2 regions of the Providencia sp. 2.29 genome follow, and region 1 is predicted to be linked to the other one. Evidence: predicted binding sites of a transcription regulator. Region 1 holds the regulator's gene; the other holds the start of a gene.
What was found. Region 1 encodes CRP, which controls carbon source genes, mostly activating them, when cyclic AMP is high. Its sites were predicted from a motif close to ATGTGANNNNNNTCACAT; they were not measured.
Positions count from the first base shown of each region.

Region 2: the regulator CRP is predicted to act here: its motif matches at 3,560-3,577, upstream of I3B46_RS15910 (CidA/LrgA family protein).

Region 1 is NZ_CP065420.1:371,430-385,871, reverse strand. Features, by position in the region: gene I3B46_RS01650 (ABC transporter ATP-binding protein) at 1-1,343, shown strand, start outside; gene adiA (arginine decarboxylase) at 1,391-3,667, opposite strand; gene I3B46_RS01640 (MurR/RpiR family transcriptional regulator) at 3,784-4,644, opposite strand; gene murQ (N-acetylmuramic acid 6-phosphate etherase) at 4,882-5,793, shown strand; gene murP (PTS N-acetylmuramic acid transporter subunit IIBC) at 5,821-7,293, shown strand; gene I3B46_RS01625 (LysE family translocator) at 7,335-7,940, opposite strand; gene I3B46_RS01620 (hydrolase) at 8,038-9,018, shown strand; gene I3B46_RS01615 (YheU family protein) at 9,015-9,233, shown strand; gene I3B46_RS01610 (phosphoribulokinase) at 9,291-10,157, shown strand; gene I3B46_RS01605 (OsmC family protein) at 10,231-10,635, opposite strand; gene crp (cAMP-activated global transcriptional regulator CRP) at 10,940-11,572, shown strand; gene I3B46_RS01595 (hypothetical protein) at 11,768-12,742, shown strand; partial or broken gene I3B46_RS01590 (IS5/IS1182 family transposase) at 12,768-12,902, opposite strand; gene I3B46_RS22615 (cytidine deaminase-like fold-containing protein) at 13,317-13,442, opposite strand; partial or broken gene I3B46_RS01585 (IS256 family transposase) at 13,861-14,001, shown strand; gene argD (bifunctional acetylornithine/succinyldiaminopimelate transaminase) at 14,083-14,442, opposite strand, start outside.
Region 2 is NZ_CP065420.1:3,371,866-3,377,583, reverse strand. Features, by position in the region: gene I3B46_RS15925 (NAD-dependent malic enzyme) at 1-733, opposite strand, end outside; gene cdd (cytidine deaminase) at 1,281-2,168, opposite strand; gene I3B46_RS15915 (CidB/LrgB family autolysis modulator) at 2,346-3,041, opposite strand; gene I3B46_RS15910 (CidA/LrgA family protein) at 3,035-3,508, opposite strand; gene metG (methionine--tRNA ligase) at 3,664-5,691, opposite strand.

The DNA.
Region 1 (14,442 bases):
TAATATTAATTTCTCATGACCGAGACTTCCTCGATCCTATTATCGATAAAGTGCTGCATATTGAACAAGAAACAATGTTCGAATATACGGGCAACTACTCCTCATTTGAACGTCAACGCGCCACGAAACTCGCTCAGCAACAATCTCTCTATGAGAGTCAGCAGGCTAAAGCGGCTCACTTACAAAGTTATATCGACCGATTTAGAGCAAAAGCCACCAAAGCGAAACAAGCACAAAGCCGTATTAAGATGTTAGAGCGTATGGAAATGGTGGCACCTGCACATGTGGATAATCCGTTTCATTTTTCATTCCGCCAGCCAGAGAGTTTGCCAAATCCATTATTAAAAATGGAGAAAGTCAGCGCGGGTTATGGTGATAAAGTCATCCTAAACTCAATCAAATTGAATTTAGTACCAGGCTCTCGTATTGGTTTATTGGGCCGTAATGGCGCAGGTAAATCGACACTGATTAAACTACTTGCAGGTGATTTGCAGCCTCTGCAAGGCGTAGTATCGCTAGCGAAAGGGATTAAACTCGGCTATTTCGCACAGCATCAGCTTGAGTACTTGCATGCGGATGAATCCCCTTTACAGCACCTAGCACGAATTGCGCCACAAGAGACTGAACAACAGTTACGTGATTATTTGGGAGGGTTTGGTTTTAAAGGCGATCAAGTTACTGATCCTAGCGGGCGTTTTTCTGGAGGGGAAAAAGCACGCTTAGTGTTGGCATTGATTGTTTGGCAACGGCCTAATCTGTTACTACTCGATGAGCCAACCAACCATCTTGATTTAGATATGCGCCAAGCCTTAACAGAAGCTTTAATTGATTTTGAAGGTGCATTAGTTGTCGTTTCCCATGATAGGCACTTATTACGCTCAACAACGGATGATTTGTATCTCGTGCACGACGGTTTAGTAGAGCCTTTTGATGGTGATTTAGATGATTACCAGCAATGGCTAGCAGAGCAAAATAAACTGGAGTTGCAGCAGGTTCGTGAATTGCAAGAAAAAGAGCGACCAACCAATAACGCAACGGTCACTGCGCAAGATAGGAAAGATCAAAAGCGCCGCGAAGCAGAATTTCGCCAACAAACTCAGCCTATCCGTAAAAAATTGATTGAGTTGGAAAAGAAAATGGAGAAACATTCAGCGCTGCTAGCAGAATTGGAAGCAACATTATCTGACGCTGCAATTTATGAGCAAGAGCGTAAAGCTGAATTGACCGAGTGCCTGAAAAAGCAAACGGAGCAAAAAAACGCATTAGAAGAGGTAGAAATGGCGTGGATGGAGTTGCAAGAGCAGCTTGAAACCATGACTAGCGAATTTGAGGCCAACGCATAATTGTTTGATTAAGATAGCCCATTTAATATCGGGCTATCTTTTATCGCTTATTCATCACATGTTTTCACACACATCACATAATATTGGCCATCAATAATTTCTGTTCCTTCTGTTTCATGCTCAAACCCGGGAAATTCACTATCCCATGCCTGTAAACTCCGTAGATAATGAATATGCGGGCTATTTTCATCACCAAAGTTCTCCCCCGATAAGAGCATCGGGATCCCCGGTGGATAAGGAATAATCGAGTTTGCAGCCACTCTCCCCATGAGCTGATCAACGGGTACGGCTTCAACACGGTTAGCGACTATTTGTTGATAGGCATCGCGTGGAGTCATCATCACTTGAGGTAATTGCGAATAGGCCTGATTTAATCGTGCACCCGGATTATTTTTTTGTAGATAGGCAAACATTTTATCGCCGAGATCACGTAACCCCATTTCACCATAAATTTCAGGTGCTGACGCCACGACTTCGGGTAACACCTTTTTCAAGGCAGTGTTGTTATCATAATGGCGTTTAAAGGAAAGTAACGTATTAACTAATGTTCCCCATTTCCCTTTGGTGATGCCCATGGAGAATAAGAACATAATTTGGAAATCCGTCGTTCTTGTTGGCACAATGCCATAGTGATTCAGCCATGCTGTCACGAGAGCGGCAGGAACCCCTGTATCTAACAGCTTTCCATCGTCTCCCATACCGGGAGCAAGAATACTCACTTTAATGGGGTCTAGCATGGCCCAATTATCAGGAATATCATTAAAACCATGCCATTTATCTTCAGGGTGCATTACCCAACAACTCTGTTCCCTCATCAATAATTCAACAGGTGCATCTTCAAAGGCGTATCGTTTCCCTGTTGCGGGGTCTTTCACCATCTCCTGATTCCAAGGTTTGAAAAACCATTCATCATCATTGAGAAACTCTTTATATAGGTAGGCTAAAGATTGCCTAAAGTCGATAGATTCTCGGATCACTTCATCCGTCAGTGAACGTCCACTATTGCCGTCCATCATGTCGGCAGCAATATCATTAGATGCACAAATAGCATATAGCGGTGAGGTTGTTGAGTGCATTAGATAGGCTTGATTAAAACGATTAAAGTCAATGGCGTTACGCCCGTTACGCACATGAATAAACGACGCTTGAGACAGCGCATTGAGTAATTTATGGGTGGAATGGGTAGCGAAGATAGTCGGCTCGTTTTCTGTCCGCTCTTCGTCACGCATGGCAAAGTGGTTACGATAAAGCGGGTTAAAGCGCGCGTAACCATACCAAGCCTCATCAAAATGAATACGGTCTAAAGAGCCATCGAGCAAATCTTGCACTTTACGTGCGTTATAGCAGACACCATCATAAGTACAGTTAGTCACCACACTATAAGCGGGTTTTTGCTTTACTTTACCTTTCGTTAACGGGTTAGCCGCGATTTTAAATTTAATCGCATCTGGGGTCATTTCTTTTGGGTAAATTGGCCCGATAATACCGTAACGGTTACGACTTGGGATCATATAAACGGGTTTTGCTCCCGTTAAAATCAAGCCCTGCTCGATCGATTTATGGCAGTTACGGTCAATCACCACCACATCATCATCGGTCATACAGGCCTGCATAATTGTCCGATTAGAGCCGGACGTACCGACCACCACGGAATAAGATTGGTCGGCGCCAAAAATGCGAGCGGCGTTTTTTTCACACTCACCAAATGCACCGGTATGATCCAGTAGCGATCCCACTGCCACCCGTTCAATACCAATATCTGTACGAAAGAGATTTTCACCAAAGAAATCATGGTAAATACGTCCAGCAGGCGTTTTGGTAAAACCAACACCTCCTTGGTGCCCCGGCGCTGCCCATGAATATTCATGAACATCACTGTATTTAATGAGGCTTTTCATGAGCGGCGGGAGTAGTTGTGAGCGATAACGTTGGATAGCGGCAAGTACTCGACCCGCAATAAAGTCGGCAGAGTCCTCCAATATCCATGCGAACTCGTCAACTTGCTCCATCATATTGCGGTCAAAGGCGACCAATGCCTCTTCACGGTCACTAAGCAAGAAAACCGGTACATCTTCTTGCCTTCGGTGTAATTGCGTAATTAAGCGATGTGCTTGGATTTGTTCGTCACGATCCGACATATCGCGACCGTATAACAAGCAATCAATACTGGTATTTGAACGGATATAAGCGAGGCCATCTTCAAAGTCACGAATAATGACAGTTTCCACATGCTCATCATTCAACTCACTGGCAAGTCTTGCTACGGCATGGCTAATCACGGAATCTTTATCCGTTAGCTCGGTATAAACAATTAGTGCCCTCATTAATAATGCCCCTATAAATTACGTCAAATTATTCACTCACTACATTAGTCTTAACGCAAATAGGTACTTTTTGCAAAAACAAGCGGATTACTAATTGATAAAAAACAGCTTTATTTTTATTCATCTAGCCTGTTGATCATGACTCGCGCATTCATCACCAACATTTTCGCCCGTGCTTCACGTTTTTGTAATAGCGCCATAAACAGCAGATCGGTTAAGGTATTTTGTGCCGTGCGTGAGGAAATCGATGAACTGCGCCATTCATTTTCTTCCGCGATACTCTCAAGCACATAATCAGCTAATTGAGCAAGCGGTGACAGCCGGCTACGGGTGATTGCAATCACATTCGCGCCTTGCTTACGTGCAATACTCGCGGCGGTCAGCATGTCTTTACGTTTGCCCGTAAAAGAAATGACAATCTGTGTATCTTGTGGGGTCAATGTCAACGCTGCAGCAATTTGCACATGATGATCGGATTCCACCAATGTGGTAATGCCTATCTTTTGTAATTTATAGCTTAAATCCTTCGCGGTTAACCCCGAGCCGCCAATGCCAACAATTTGTACACGCTGGGATTTATCAATGGCATCCACAATTTTTTCAAACAGTTTGAAATCGATATGGCGAGTTGTTTCAGTAATCGAATAATTTTTTTCTAATGCTAATTTTTGTGCAACTACCATCAAGTTATCATTTTGCGTGATACGGTTATGCAACGCCGTATGCGGATTGGCCTCATCAAATTGCTGCCGTCCGATGATCTCACTTAACGCTAACTTCAATGCTGGATACCCTTTGACACCGACTTTTTGGCTAAATTTCACCACAGCGGATTGGCTCACATTTAATGTTTCCGCTAACTGCTGTGACGATAAGCTCAGTACACGCTCTGGCTTCTCAAGAATAAACTGAGCGATCCTACGTTGGTTTTCCGCAAGTCTTGGCAGCAAACAAGTGATGGTATCCAGTAAAGTCATCCTTAATTCCTTATTTGTTGAATATAATAAAAAATAAATTATTCCTATTAGAATAACTTCATTACTTAGTTTTAATCCTTTAAATTCAATAAGTAATTTATTTAAGCAATCTAAATTATCCGAAAATATTCTTTCATATTGGCAATTCAGAATAGAGAACGCCGTGATCATTATCACATCACTGGAATAAATAATTCCTTAATATCGCCTCATTAACTGAGGTAGGAGTAATTTATTATGACCATTGACTTAAGCAGAATGGTAACTGAAAGCCGTAACGCCGCGAGCACCAATATCGATCAACTGTCGACCATCGATATGTTGCAAGTCATTAATAACGAAGACAAGCAAGTGCCTTTAGCGGTTGAGAAAGTCCTGCCGCAAGTTGCCCAACTTGTCGATAAGGTGGCCCAAGCATTTCTTAATGGTGGCCGCTTAATTTATGTTGGTGCTGGCACTTCTGGCCGTTTAGGAATTTTAGATGCCAGTGAATGCCCTCCTACCTACGGTACACCTCATGAACAGGTGGTCGGCTTAATCGCTGGCGGCCACCAAGCTATTTTTCGCGCTGTGGAAAATGCCGAAGATAAGCCAGAGCTGGGTGAGCAAGACCTGCTTAATATCCAATTTAATGATAAAGATGTTTTAGTGGGTATCGCGGCAAGTGGGCGTACACCTTATGTACTCGGGGCACTGGCTTATGCGCGCAAGGTCGGCGCAGTTACCGCTTCAATCAGCTGTAATCCGAATAGCCCTGTCGCAAATGCTGCCGATATCGCCATCACCCCTATTGTCGGGCCTGAAGTCGTGACTGGCTCTTCACGTATGAAAGCAGGTACTGCACAAAAACTGGTGCTCAATATGATCACGACTGGCGCCATGATCCGTATCGGAAAGGTTTTCGGTAATTTAATGGTGGATGTCGAGGCAACCAATGCCAAATTGGTTGAGAGACAAGTCAAAATTGTCATGGAGGCAACTGAGTGTGACAGGCAAACTGCGGAGCTAGCACTACAACAATGCCAAAGACACTGTAAAACTGCAATTTTGATGATCTTATCTGGGCTTGATGCTCAGGAAGCGCGTCAATTGCTATCGGACAACCAAGGTTTTATTCGTACAGCTCTTAATGTCGCAAAGTCCGTTTAATACACGGGAACTGATAGGGTAAATGGCATGGCTAAAATAACAAAAGAAATGATGCAGGCAATCCTGCAAAATGTCGGGGGTAGTGAAAATATTCGTCATGCAGGAAACTGTATGACACGTTTACGTTTGACCCTCAACAATGACCAACTTGTCGATAAAACAGCAATTAAACAGATCCCCGGCGTTCTTGGTGTGATTGAAAGTGAAGATCAATTGCAGATTGTACTCGGCCCCGGCAAAGCACAAACCGCCTCTGATCTCATGAATCAGCTCTTAGAAAGCGATGAATCTGGTTTCTTTTCTAACATCGATACATCATTAGAAAATAACTTAAATGCCCTCGCTTCATCCAATAAACAGCAAATGAAGCAAAAGCAAACAAGTGCAATTCATCGTTTTTTATCTAAGTTTGCGACCATTTTTACCCCTCTTATTCCGGGCTTTATTGCAGCAGGCTTATTACTCGGTTTTGCTACGTTAGCAACTCAAACCCTTTACCCTGGGGGTTTACCGAAGTCGCCTGAACAACAGACATTCGCAGTTCATCTGATCCTGTATATGTCAGTGTTTAGTAAGGGGCTATTTAGCTTTTTAAGCATTCTGATTGGTTATAACGCGCAAAAAGCATTCGGTGGAAGTGGCGTCAATGGTGCTATCATCGCTGCACTATTCGTCCTTGGTTATGACCCAAATGCCACTTCAGGGGTCTTTTCTGGAATGACCAACTTCTTTGGTTGGGATATCGACCCGCGTGGTAGCATTATTGGCGTGTTAATCGCTTGTATTTTCGGTGCATCGGTTGAAAAACAAGTCCGTAAAATCATTCCTTCTAACCTCGATATGATTTTAACATCAACCATCACGTTGCTTATTGTTGGTGCTGCCGCTTATGTTGTCATTATGCCACTAGGAAGCTGGTTATTTAATGGCATGTCATGGCTGTTTATGCACTTAAACGGTAATCCTTTCGGAACGGCAATATTAGCGGGTTTATTCTTGATTGCGGTGATGTTTGGTGTACACCAAGGGTTTGTTCCCGTCTACTTTGCCCTAGTGGATGCACAAGGCTTCAACTCCCTATTCCCTATTTTAGCAATGGCGGGGGCAGGACAAGTCGGTGCAGCATTAGCGCTCTATGCGAAAGCGAAGAAAGGCTCTATCTTACGTAATCAAATTCGTGGCGCTATCATTCCGGGTTTCCTCGGTATCGGCGAACCGCTGATTTATGGTGTCACCTTGCCTCGAGTAAAACCTTTTGTAACGGCTTGCTTGGGGGGTGCTGCGGGTGGTTTCTTCATTGGGCTAATCGCTTGGATGGGGTTACCTGTCGGGCTTAATACCGTATTCGGGCCATCGGGTCTTGTCGCCATTCCGCTAATGACATCAGCCCAAGGCGTATTTGCAGGAATGGCTGTGTATGTTGGTGGTATTGCTGTTGCTTATGTGTGTGGATTTATTTTCACTTACTTATTTGGCAGCAAAAATATCGATTTAACATAAAGCCAATCAATGCAATGGGGGGGTTATCTATCCCCCCTTTTTTATTCGAGCCAAATTAATGGCACACACGCCGCGGTTAATAGCCCCATCACTAAGTTAAAAATAAACCACGCTCTGCGACTTTTTAGAAAATGGCCGATCAATGCTCCGCCCGCCATCCAGATTAGCCCTGCCACAAAATTAACGGTAACCACCGCAATACTCATGATGATAATGGATTGCACAAACAGTTCTCCGGGTAGACTATAGCTCCCCACAGCACCTAACCCCATCATCCATGCTTTAGGATTTAAAAATTGTAACAAACCACCTTGATACCATTTGATATTTTTTGTTGCTGTCGTTTCTGTTTTTAGTGGCGAATAACGAGCCGTAGCGGTTTTCCATGCTAACCACAATAGGTACGTACTACCCGCGATTTTCATCGCCACATGCAAAGCAGGATAAAGCAATAAAAGCGCTGCAACACCGAAAGCGGAGAGGTAAAGTATTGATTGCATGCCTAACATAATCCCTAATAATAAGGGAATACTGCGACGAAACCCATAATTTGCCGTGCTTGATGTTAATAGCATGTTATTAGGGCCAGGTGTTATTGCTGCAATGAATAGAAATGTAAAAAGAGAAAAAACCAGCCCTAGACTCATTTATAATCAATCCTCAAAAATTGAGCATACTTGCATCATAAAAAAATAACAGTATGTTATGTGCCCTACAAGGGAATTACTAAATTAAATTAAGGCTATGTCAGAAAACTTTCGCCCTATTAATTGGGCTAAAAATCCACATCTTCAAACATTATTGCCAAGAATTTTTCGTAGAACGCCGAAAATCAAACCAATTTGGCAACGGCTAGAGCTACCTGATGGCGACTTTATTGATCTTGCATGGAGTGAAGCTCCCGAACAGGCAAGCAAAAAACCTCGTTTAGTCATCTTTCATGGCTTAGAAGGTAACTTTAAAAGCCCCTATGCGCATGGGATGCTTGAAAGTGCCCAAAAGCAGGGATGGCTGGGTGTGATTATGCATTTTCGCGGTTGCAGCGGCGAGCCTAACCGCCAAAAACGGATCTATCACTCTGGCGAAACCAGTGATGCACGTTACTTTTTGCATTGGTTAAAGCAGACTTGGGGGGATGTTCCGACAGCGGCTGTTGGTTATTCTCTTGGTGGCAATATGTTAGCCTGCTATTTAGCAGAAAATGGTGATGACGCCGATATTGATGCAGGTGTTGTTGTTTCCGCACCTTTAATGCTAGAGCCTTGCTCAATCCGTATGGAAAAAGGGTTTTCTCAATTTTACCAACGCTATTTACTTAATGGATTAAAGCGTAACGCAACACGTAAACTCGTTCGCTACCCGGGTTCATTACCGCTTAATTTGCTACAATTAAAGCAGCTAAAACGTATTCGTGAATTTGATGATGTGATCACCGCAAGAATTCATGGTTTTGAGAATGCGACCGACTATTACCAGAAATGCAGTGCATTACCAAGGCTGCCTCGTATTACAAAACCAACATTAATTATTCACGCAAAAGATGACCCTTTTATGGCACCTGAAGTCGTGCCAGATATCTCACGTTTACCTGCTAATATTGAATACCAAATGACAGAGCATGGTGGGCATGTTGGTTTTGTTAGTGGTAGTTTAAGAAAGCCAGAAATGTGGCTAGAGAAACGTATTCCACAGTGGCTAACACCGTATTTGGATAAACAATCATGATTATTCCTTGGAAAGATTTAGCACCTGAAACTTTGGAAAACCTAATTGAAGCTTATGTGCTCCGTGAAGGAACGGATTACGGCGAGCATGAAAAGACGTTACAGCAGAAAGTGGATGATGTGAAACGGCTGTTAGTTTCTGGGGAAATTGTGCTAGTCTGGTCAGAATTGCACGAATCTGTTAATTTTATGCCTAAAAATCAGTTTCGCCCGTAACCCCGTTTCGCTCATGGCTTAAACAGCGTGGACGTAACGCAACACAGGGAGTCCACGATGTCAAAAAAGCACCCCATTATTGCAATTACCGGTTCTAGCGGTGCTGGAACCACCTCAACAAGTCTGGCATTTCGTAAAATATTCCACCAATTAAATATTCAAGCCGCAACCTTAGAAGGTGATAGTTTCCATCGTTATACTCGGCCTGAAATGGACATGGCTATTCGCAAGGCGAGAGAGCAAGGCCGCCATATCAGCTACTTTGGTCCAGAAGCCAATGACTTCGCCTTATTAGAGCAGACACTGTTAGAGTATGGCTTACATGGTAATGGTAAATCGCGTAAGTACCTGCATACCTATGATGAAGCGGTACCGTATGGGCTTCAACCCGGTACATTTACGCCATGGGAGTCCCTGCCTGCGAACAGTGATATTCTTTTTTATGAAGGCTTGCATGGCGGGGTGGTGACGCCAGAAAATGATGTTGCACAACATGTTGATTTATTGGTGGGCGTTGTACCAATTGTTAACCTTGAATGGATTCAAAAGTTGATCCGCGATACGACCGAACGCGGCCATTCACGTGAAGCCGTCATGGACTCCGTCGTTCGTTCAATGGGGGATTACATCAACTATATTACGCCGCAATTTTCACGTACGCATATTAATTTCCAACGCGTCCCCACTGTCGACACATCAAACCCATTTTCTGCGAAAGCGATCCCTTCACAAGATGAAAGTTTTATTGTGATCCGTTTTAGGGGGCTGGAACAAATTGACTTCCCATATTTACTGTCCATGTTAAACGGCTCATTTATATCAGCAATGAATACCATTGTTGTTCCTGGCGGTAAATTAGGCTTAGCCATGGAATTAATTATGACACCTCTCGTTGAAAAATTAATAAAGCAGAAACACGATTAAGCGCCGATGATGCTTATTATTATTTAATAAATAAGCATCATGAATTAAAAAAATTATATAATTAATAAATAAATTATTGATTCTGGATTTCAAAACTGTGGGTAACTTTAACCGCTTTTTCTAACATTAAAGAGACTGAGCAATATTTTTCAGCCGAAAGTTGAACTGCACGTTCAACCGCTTTTTCCGTTAAATCCGTTCCAGTTACAATAAAATGTAAGTTGATATGGGTAAAATAACGTGGAGCTTCATCGCGGCGTTGTGAGGTTAATTTAACTTCACAACCTTTTACGTCATGGCGGCCTTTTTGTAGAATAGACACAACATCCACTGAACTACACCCCCCAACCGCCATTAACACCATTTCCATTGGACTTGGAGCTTTATCACCTGAATTGCCATCCATCATAACTTGATGGCCTGATGCTGATTCTCCTAAAAATGAGAGACCTTCAACCCATTTAACTCTTGCTTCCATATTTAATTCCCCTAGGAAAATATTTTCTAAAAGATAACATTGTTGCATAAATACTTTCAATCAAATAGCTGCTTTAAGATGCTGAACCGATAAAAGCAAGACTTTCTCGGTTGAATATGTTACAAACAAAGTTCCACCTGATAGGGTTAAGATCAAAACTCAAGGTTTCAATTGATAATATTATAGTGTTGGTATTAACTTGCTCTATAATGCGAATTAATATGCTAAGCTAGTGACTTTAAAAACCAGCCGTTCTCGTTACAATTAACTGAATGGCTGTATTAACATACAGAGGATAACGCTAATGGTTCTCGGCAAGCCACAAACAGACCCTACTCTTGAATGGTTTTTGTCACACTGCCATATTCATAAATATCCATCCAAGAGCACTCTGATTCATCAGGGTGAAAAAGCAGAAACCCTTTACTATATCGTTAAAGGCTCAGTGGCTGTTTTAATCAAAGATGAAGAAGGCAAAGAAATGATCCTCTCCTATTTAAATCAGGGAGATTTCATTGGTGAACTAGGGTTATTTGAAGAAGGACAAGAACGTTCAGCTTGGGTTAGAGCAAAAAGTGCCTGCGAAGTCGCTGAAATTTCTTACAAAAAATTCCGTCAACTTATTCAGGTCAATCCTGATATTCTTATGCGCCTTTCTGCGCAAATGGCAAGTCGCCTGCAAACCACCTCAGAAAAAGTCGGTAACCTTGCTTTCCTTGATGTGACAGGCCGTATTGCACAAACTCTGCTTAATTTAGCGAAACAGCCCGATGCGATGACGCATCCAGATGGAATGCAAATTAAGATCACTCGCCAAGAAATTGGCCAAATCGTTGGTTGTTCACGCGAAACCGTTGGTCGCATTTTGAAAATGCTAGAAGACCAAAATCTGATCTCCGCACACGGTAAAACGATTGTCGTGTACGGTACTCGTTAACCGATATTAGTCTCACCACTTTGGTAAGACCGCGATTGCATAATGGCTTTATATCTTTGATATAGAGCCATTTTTGCTTCAACATCACCGAAAAACCAGAAAATAGCATTAATATCGTTATTTTATATTATTCATATCTACTAAAAAATAAAATCTAGAATAATTAATATACTATTATTTGAAGGTTTTATTAAAATGAAAATAAGTGAACATCGTCCATCCCTAAAATATATCAACCAAACAATCACGGCTCATGCAGAGATGCTAAAGCGTGGCAATATGACCCCTGAGACAATCTCTGAATCATGCCGGATAAAAAGAAATAATTTAGAGGCAAAATATAAGTTTCTTAACGAAACAAATAGCATTAAGCCAATATCAATCACCTTACCTACACCAGTAAAATTCGATGACAACGCATTTAAAGAGCGACAAGCTAAAATCGATGCGGCAATGAATATCGCCAATATCCTAAAGGAGAGTCAACTCCCTTCTCTGCCCTCATTATCGTTACCATTGAACTATTCATTAAAATCGAAGCATTCAACAAATACGATTAAAGAGCATGATTGTAATATGAGTGGTAACCAGTCAGCTCATTCGCTAAATATACCTAGACCCACAACGGATCTTCGACAAAAACTTGAGCAGTTGAGATCTAAATGTGAGAGGGTTGCTGCTAATTTAGATGCTAATAGTTATTCTGCTGAATCACTAAAGGTGAATTCAATGATCCACCTGAAAAAATTAGAACTCAATGCAAGCCTTATTGGCACTGACTACTCAGAGCTGGATTTAGTATGGTATATGGATAAAAAAGCACAAACTCAATCCGAGAAAGAGGCAATAATTAAAAATTTCACGCCCCCAAAACCAATCGCACATCAAAAAGGAAGCCGAATTCCCCTCAAGATACCGACTATCACTCAGGAATTAGATCAACCTAGAAAAAAACGTTCCATTCATCAGGCTACTGACATTATTTCATCTCATTCTCAGGGCAAGGGGCGAGTGATTATCAATGGGCAGGTAAAAAGAGACCTGAGTGGAATGGCATTATCCCCTTCGACTGCCGATCCGCGCAAAACAAATATCGATAAAATGCCAAAGAAAGAAATTAGCATTAATCATACAAAAAATATCAATACAAAAAGTGCTAAGGCATGTTGACCTTTGCTGTTTATTTTTTAATAAATCATATAGGGAGCCACATGACTGAACATGCTAAGGCAATCATGTTTTCATAATTGCTTGTTAATTTGTGATACCGAGTTGCGACGGCTCGGTATTTCTAAATTTACAGGAAGGCATTTTCAACTACGTGCCAATATTACTTGTCCACAGCTCCTTAATTGAGACAGCGATAATTAGATTTTTAGCCCGAAAAATATAACGCTTGTTGCCGACATCCAGTGTGTGGGCTGGCTGAATCATGCCAATGAAGTTATTTATTGAATAAGTGAAATCAAATCTCAGTAGATAAAATTAACTACTGGTAACTGATTGAACAGTTAAGGATTTTTAAGTCTATAGTCGAGGTGATTGTACTGTAAAAACACAAACAGCTAAAGAACACGCGGTAAAATCAAGACAGTATACCATGGGGTACTTGCGCCCCCGCCCATAGCTGATTATTAGTGGTCAGTGGCAGAATGAGCTCGGGTTTACGGCAGGCAGTCACTTTACCCTCACACACCAAGCCGAGTCGTTGATTATCCGGCTGACTGATAATTTCAATCCTTCTTTATCTGCCATTGCGGCAATATCCACATACAGGCTCTTTTGTCACCCTCATATTCATATCTCGACTAACGGTAATAATCTTCATATGCTTACGAATAGTACCAACTTCAGCATGAGCAGAAGCCATATTTCCATTCGATACATATTTGCTAGGATTTTTTCTACTTTAGTTTCATTCTATCGTTAATTAACGTTGGACGATTTTTATCACCTAAAAAATAATCCGGTCTATTTCCTTGGTTAGTATCTTTAAATATTTCGCTTTTTTCTTTATTTATTAATTAATTCCGCTTTCACCTTCGGAATAGATGTATGTGTAGTGGCATAGTTAATTTGGCCACCTAAATAGAGCTGTTATTATACACTGCATAACTTAACAGGTGACATGTATAACAAAGCAAATTCGACGTAACTTCAGGGCGGAATTTAAACGAGAAGCGGCTCAATCAGTTCACTCGACGGCTAACTAAACTGACCGTTGAAACAACATTAAATGTGGAATTAACTAAACACCTTGAGCATGAAAAAATCCCCCTCAATCAGGCTCTAATGATCCTGTGCGTAAAGCCATTTATTTAGCGATTGAATCGGCCTCTAAAAAGTAGAGTATGCCAATTCAAAACGGGAAACAGGCAATGAGCCGTTTTATTATTGTATTTGGTGACCGCCTAAACGGTCACCTTTAATGAAAGGCAAATACCCCAAATTATTTATAGGGTCAAAAAGACTCAAAGAGGTATTAACCTCTTTGAGTGTTAAAAATGTATTTATTTCAGAATACGTTCAATCGCTTTTTCTAATTTCAACATACCACTATTAATTTCTTCTTCCGAAATAATTAACGATGGCGTAAAACGTAATACATTAGCGCCAGCATTAAGCATCATTAATCCTTCATTGGCACAAGCTTGTAAAATATCTTTCGAACGATCTTTTAATTCCCCTTTAAGCTCTGCACCAATTAATAGCCCCATACCTCTAATTTCAGCAAAAATATTATATTTCTCATTCAGCTTATTCAAATGAGCAACAAATAATTCGCGACGCTTTGTCACACCATCAAGTACCTCTTTTGTATTGATAATATCAAATGCTGCATTACCAACCGCACAGGCTAATGGGTTACC
Region 2 (5,718 bases), 1.6 Mb from region 1:
ATTGCAGCAGTACATTAGGCCAACGACGTTTTACCGCTTGAATAAACTCATCGATAAATTGGTCATATTCTTCGCCTGTAATACGTGGGTGACGCCATCCCATATACAATGGGTCATTTAAACGTTGTGGATTATTAGTGCCGACATCAATAACAATCGGCAGGGTATAGGCTGGGCTTATACCACCACAAGCGGTGTACAGTGAAAGCTTACCGATTGGGATCCCCATACCGCCGATACCTTGGTCACCCAAACCTAAAATACGTTCGCCATCAGTGACAACGATCACTTTAACATTTTGTTTGGTCGCATTTTGTAGCATATCATCAATATATTCACGGTTTGGATAAGAGATGAATAAGCCACGAGCACGGCGGTAAATATCAGAGAAATGCTCACATGCTTCACCGACTGTTGGCGTATAAATGATGGGCATCACTTCAGTCAAATGAGCATCAATCAGGCGGTAAAACAGGGTTTCGTTGGTATCTTGGATATTTCTTAGGTAGATATGTTTGTCGATATCGGTTTTGAAATCGATTAACTGGCGATAAGCACGCTCAACTTGTTCTTCAATAGTTTCTACCTGTTCAGGTAGGAGACCATATAGGTTAAAGCTAGCACGTTCTTCTTCGCTAAAAGCACTACCTTTATTTAGCAAAGGAAATTCAAGCAGGATAGGGCCTGCATAGGGAATGTACAGAGGGCGTTTTGTTTCGTATTCATGTTCCATGAAAAATCACTCTTTGGACGATTAAAAAACAACAGTCGATGTAGATCCTAAGGTAAACAGAAAATATGTACAGTGATTATTGATACAAAGAGTTAAAATATTTGTTAAATAGCATTATCTATATGATAAATAATATAATCGATTTTTTCACCATGGAAAGAAATTGCACTGGAATGGTCTTTTTAGCCCTTACTTTTTGTCAAATGGAAGGGATGGCCTATCTATCTCGATTGTAGGGAAGCAAAGTGTAGGTTAAGTAAGATGTTTTCAATTAGAGCAATGTGTTAAATATACATAAGAAAAATTATAGAGTTAACCTTTTCTAAGCGATAAATATTATTCTTTATCTTACGAATTTTTTATTTTAATCGCAGCGAGCTTTGTGAGTATTAATATTTTTGATAAGAATGGTTTTATAGAAATATTAAAAGATCGTATAAATCAATTGATAATCTTTAAGTCGAATTGGGCAGTACACTAAAAAGTAGAGAAGGGCTATATAACAAATTGCCGCCATACTCTCTGGCGGCAATCAGCGATAAAACGATTAATTAAGATAAATTAACTCTTTTTGTTGGCAGCCTAGTGCCTGCAATGTATTTTCAGTGATACACCACTGTTTAACGATAGCATCTTGTTTTTCAACAAGTACCGCTTGCTCAATAGCGTGTAGGTCTTTACCTGCCATGTTTACCATAATCAACGCGGCTTGTAGAGGAGGTAAGCTTGGGTTAAATGCTGCGTTTTCAGCATAGCGACCCGTGAATAATGAGCCATCTTTTAGCTGTAGCGCAATGCCTGAGTGAGATTGGCTATAAGGGGCATGAGACTGGTTTGCCGCTTCGATAGCAGCACATAACAAGCGATTACGGCTTGGTGTGCTATAGCCGTGATCAACACTATCCATTAACAGCGTTGTGATTGCTAAATCAGCTGGTCCAAACGAATCGGGTAAATAGTCATGTAATGTTGCAGGCTGGCGCTCAGGTAAACGGATTGCGATTTTACCGCCACCGCGTAATTCATTCATAAACTGGCGGCAGTGGCCACAAGGTGTGTGGTTTACGGTGATGGAAGTGAGCTGTTTTTCACCTTTCATCCATGCATGGGTGACGGCACACTGTTCCGCATGGATGGTTTGTGCGATAGCGACATGGCTAAATTCCATGTTAGCACCGAAATAGAGGTTGCCACTGATGCCTTGAGCAATCGCACCGACATTAAAGTGGGAAATTGGTGTGACAGCGTAAGCGGCTGCGAAGGGCAATAATAAAAATGCCAATTCACTATCACTATAACCACAATCAGCTTTAAGCTGATTAACTTGTTCAGCACTCAGCATCCCTTGAAAGTCTGGCGTATCAATAATGGGTTTGAGTGCGGTTTGCAACTTTTCTGGAAGTTGAGACCAAGCGGACTTAAATCTTGAATGCATGAGATACCTCCCTAATCACTTATTTACATTCTATGTAATAAATCATTAAACCATATGTGATCAATGTCACTTTTCAAATGAAATAAATGAAACTCATCTTATAATTGAGAGATGTATCTCAAATTTTTGACGAAGTAAAAAACAAAAGAGGCAAATAAGCCTCTATTGGTTTTGAGTCTAGCCGAAAAGATGAAGAATAACAGGGAAGACAAAGGGGGCGAGCAGTGAGGTAATCACCCCACAGGTCATTAAGGCTAAAGAGCTATATGCGCCTTCAATATAGTTGATTTCAGCACATCGAGCTGTACCGAGCGCATGAGAAGCGGTTCCCATTGCTAGCCCTCGTGAGGCGTGAGTGCGAATGCGCAATGCATCAAATAAGGCGTGACCAAACATGGCTCCTAGTATCCCGACAAAAATAACACAGGCAGCGCTAATAGCAGGGATCCCACCAATGGAATCAGCAACCGCCATGGCAATCGGCGTTGTGACGGATTTCGGTAAGACAGAGGCGGCGATATCCGGTGTTGCGCCGAGCCATAAAGCAATTGCAGTACCTGTAAACATAGCAACTAGGCTACCTGCTAAACAGATACTCAATAATGACTTCCATTGCGCTCGAATTTGGTGCATCTGCTCGTATAGAGGGAAAGCTAATGCAACAACAGCAGGTTGCAATAAGTCATTTAAGATCTTACTTCCCGCAAAATAGTGCTCATAAGGCGTATTGGTAAAAATCAGTAATGGAACAATGATGGCGATTGCGACTAACAATGGATTCAATAAAGGCAGTTTTAATTTTACTGACAATTTTCTCGCAATATAAAACACAATAATTGTTAGTGGTAACGACCACCAGATATGTTCTAGCATTTGTCATTCCCCTTATTTTGTTCAGTATCGCTAGTCACGCTGATAGTGTCTTCAGGCGGGAGGGGAACTTCATCAGGTTTAACCCCAACAATTTGGCGCTCTTTATGGATATAGTGGGAGCTAAAAGCCACCACGACCATGACGATTAGCGTGCTAATAAAACAAGAAACGAGAATAGGAACCAGTTGCTGACTTAATTGACCATAATAATTCATGATGCCGATACCTATTGGTACAAACAGCAAGGTCATATTTTTGAGAAGAATGGAACAACCAGGTTGCGCCCAGTGGGCTGGGATAATTTGCAGAGCTAGCAACATAAACAGTATTAGCATACCGATGATGCTACCGGGAACAGTAAATGGAAGCAGTGTTGATAACAGGTTCCCAACGATCAGACAGAGATAAAGCAGCGCAAAAGCGCGCAAATACTGCCATCCGGTTATCAGCACATATTTTAATGACATGAGACTCGTCCTATTATGCTAAGTGTATTCATCATACAATTAACTTTATAATTGTGCTATAGATCACAGTTAAAACTGCATAAAAAAAGCGGAGAATTCATCATTCCCCGCTTTTCGCTTAATAATTAACTCTTTCCCGTTTGGGAACCGTTATTTTATTTTACTTGCATACCCGGTTGAGCACCGCTGTCTGGGCTTAGCAGGTAAATATCTTTACCACCAGGGCCTGCGGCCATTACCATACCTTCAGACAGACCAAAACGCATTTTACGTGGTGCCAAGTTTGCCACCATCACGGTCAGTCGACCTTCTAATACTTTTGGATCAGGGTACGCACTGCGAATACCAGAGAACACTTGGCGAGTTTCACCGCCAATATCCAATTGCAGTTTTAATAGCTTGTCAGAGCCTTCAACAAAGTCGGCTTGTTTGATAAGCGCGATGCGTAGATCGATCTTGGCAAAGTCATCAAAGGTAATCGTCTCTTGGATTGGATCATCGGCCAGTGGACCTGTTAACACCTTAGCTGGCTTAATGCTCTCTTTAGAGGCTTCCACCATAGCTTCGACTTTCGCCATTTCAATACGCGTAAATAGCGCCTTAAATGGCGCAACATCGTGGTGAGTTAACGGCGTGGTGATAGAATCCCATGTAAGCTCGATATTGAGGAAAGCTTCTGCACGTTTTGCCAGCCCCGGTAAAATAGGTTTCAAGTAAGTCATCAAGACACGGAATAAATTGATGCCCATTGAACAGATATCTTGAAGCTCTTGATCTTTACCTTCTTGTTTAGCGACAACCCAAGGGGCTTTTTCGTCGACATAACGGTTAGCTAGATCGGCGAGAGCCATTATTTCGCGCACCGCTTTACCATATTCACGACTTGTATAGGCGTCACCAATAATTTGTGCCGCGTCAATAAATTGTTGATAGAGCGCTGGGTCTGCGATGTTATCGGACAATTTCCCGCCAAAGCGTTTTGCAATAAAGCCCGCATTACGTGATGCTAGGTTAACCACTTTATTGACGATATCGCTGTTAACGCGTTGAACAAAGTCTTCTAAGTTCAAGTCGATATCATCAATACGCGATGAAAGTTTCGCGGCATAGTAGTAGCGTAGGCAGTCGGCATCTAGGTGATCCAGATAAGAACGCGCTGTGATAAAGGTACCACGAGACTTAGACATTTTGGCGCCGTTAACGGTCACATAGCCATGAACAAATAGGTTAGTTGGCTTACGATAACCACTGCCTTCAAGCATTGCAGGCCAGAATAAGCTGTGGAAATACACAATATCTTTACCGATAAAATGGTAGAGGTCGGTCTTTGAATCTTTATTCCAAAATTCGTCAAAATTGATATTGCCACGTTTGTCACACAGGTTTTTAAATGACCCCATATAACCAATTGGCGCGTCTAGCCACACATAGAAGTATTTACCCGGTGCATCTGGAATTTCAAAACCAAAATAAGGCGCATCACGGGTAATATCCCACTGCTGTAAGCCTGATTCGAACCACTCTTGCATTTTGTTGGCGACTTGCTCTTGCAGGGCACCTGAACGAGTCCACGCTTGTAGCATGTCACTAAATGCAGGCAGGTCGAAGAAGAAGTGCTCAGTATCACGCATCTCTGGTGTCGCACCAGAAACTACGGAACGTGGGTTAATCAGCTCTGTCGGGCTATAGGTCGCACCACAAACCTCACAGTTATCGCCATATTGATCTTCTGCTTTACAGGTTGGGCAAGTACCTTTTACAAAGCGATCGGGTAAGAACATGCCTTTTTCAGGATCGTAAAGCTGTGAAATAGTGCGATTTTTGATAAAACCGTTGTTTTTAAGCTTCTTATAAATGAGCTCGGATAACTGTTTGTTTTCTTCACTGTGTGTTGAGTGATAGTTATCGTAGCTAATCGCAAAACCAGCAAAATCGTCCTGATGCTCTTTGTTCACTGCTGCAATCATATCTTCAGGAGAAACACCTAATTGCTGAGCCTTCAGCATGATTGGTGTGCCGTGCGCATCGTCCGCACAGATAAAGTGAACTTCTTTGCCGCGCATTCGCTGATAACGGACCCAAATATCAGCCTGAATATGTTCCAGAATATGACCGAGATGGATTGAACCGTTAGCATAGGGTAACGCACAGGTTACCAGTAGTTTATTCGCGACTTGAGACATAGTAACTTTCTTACTTCCATTATTGAA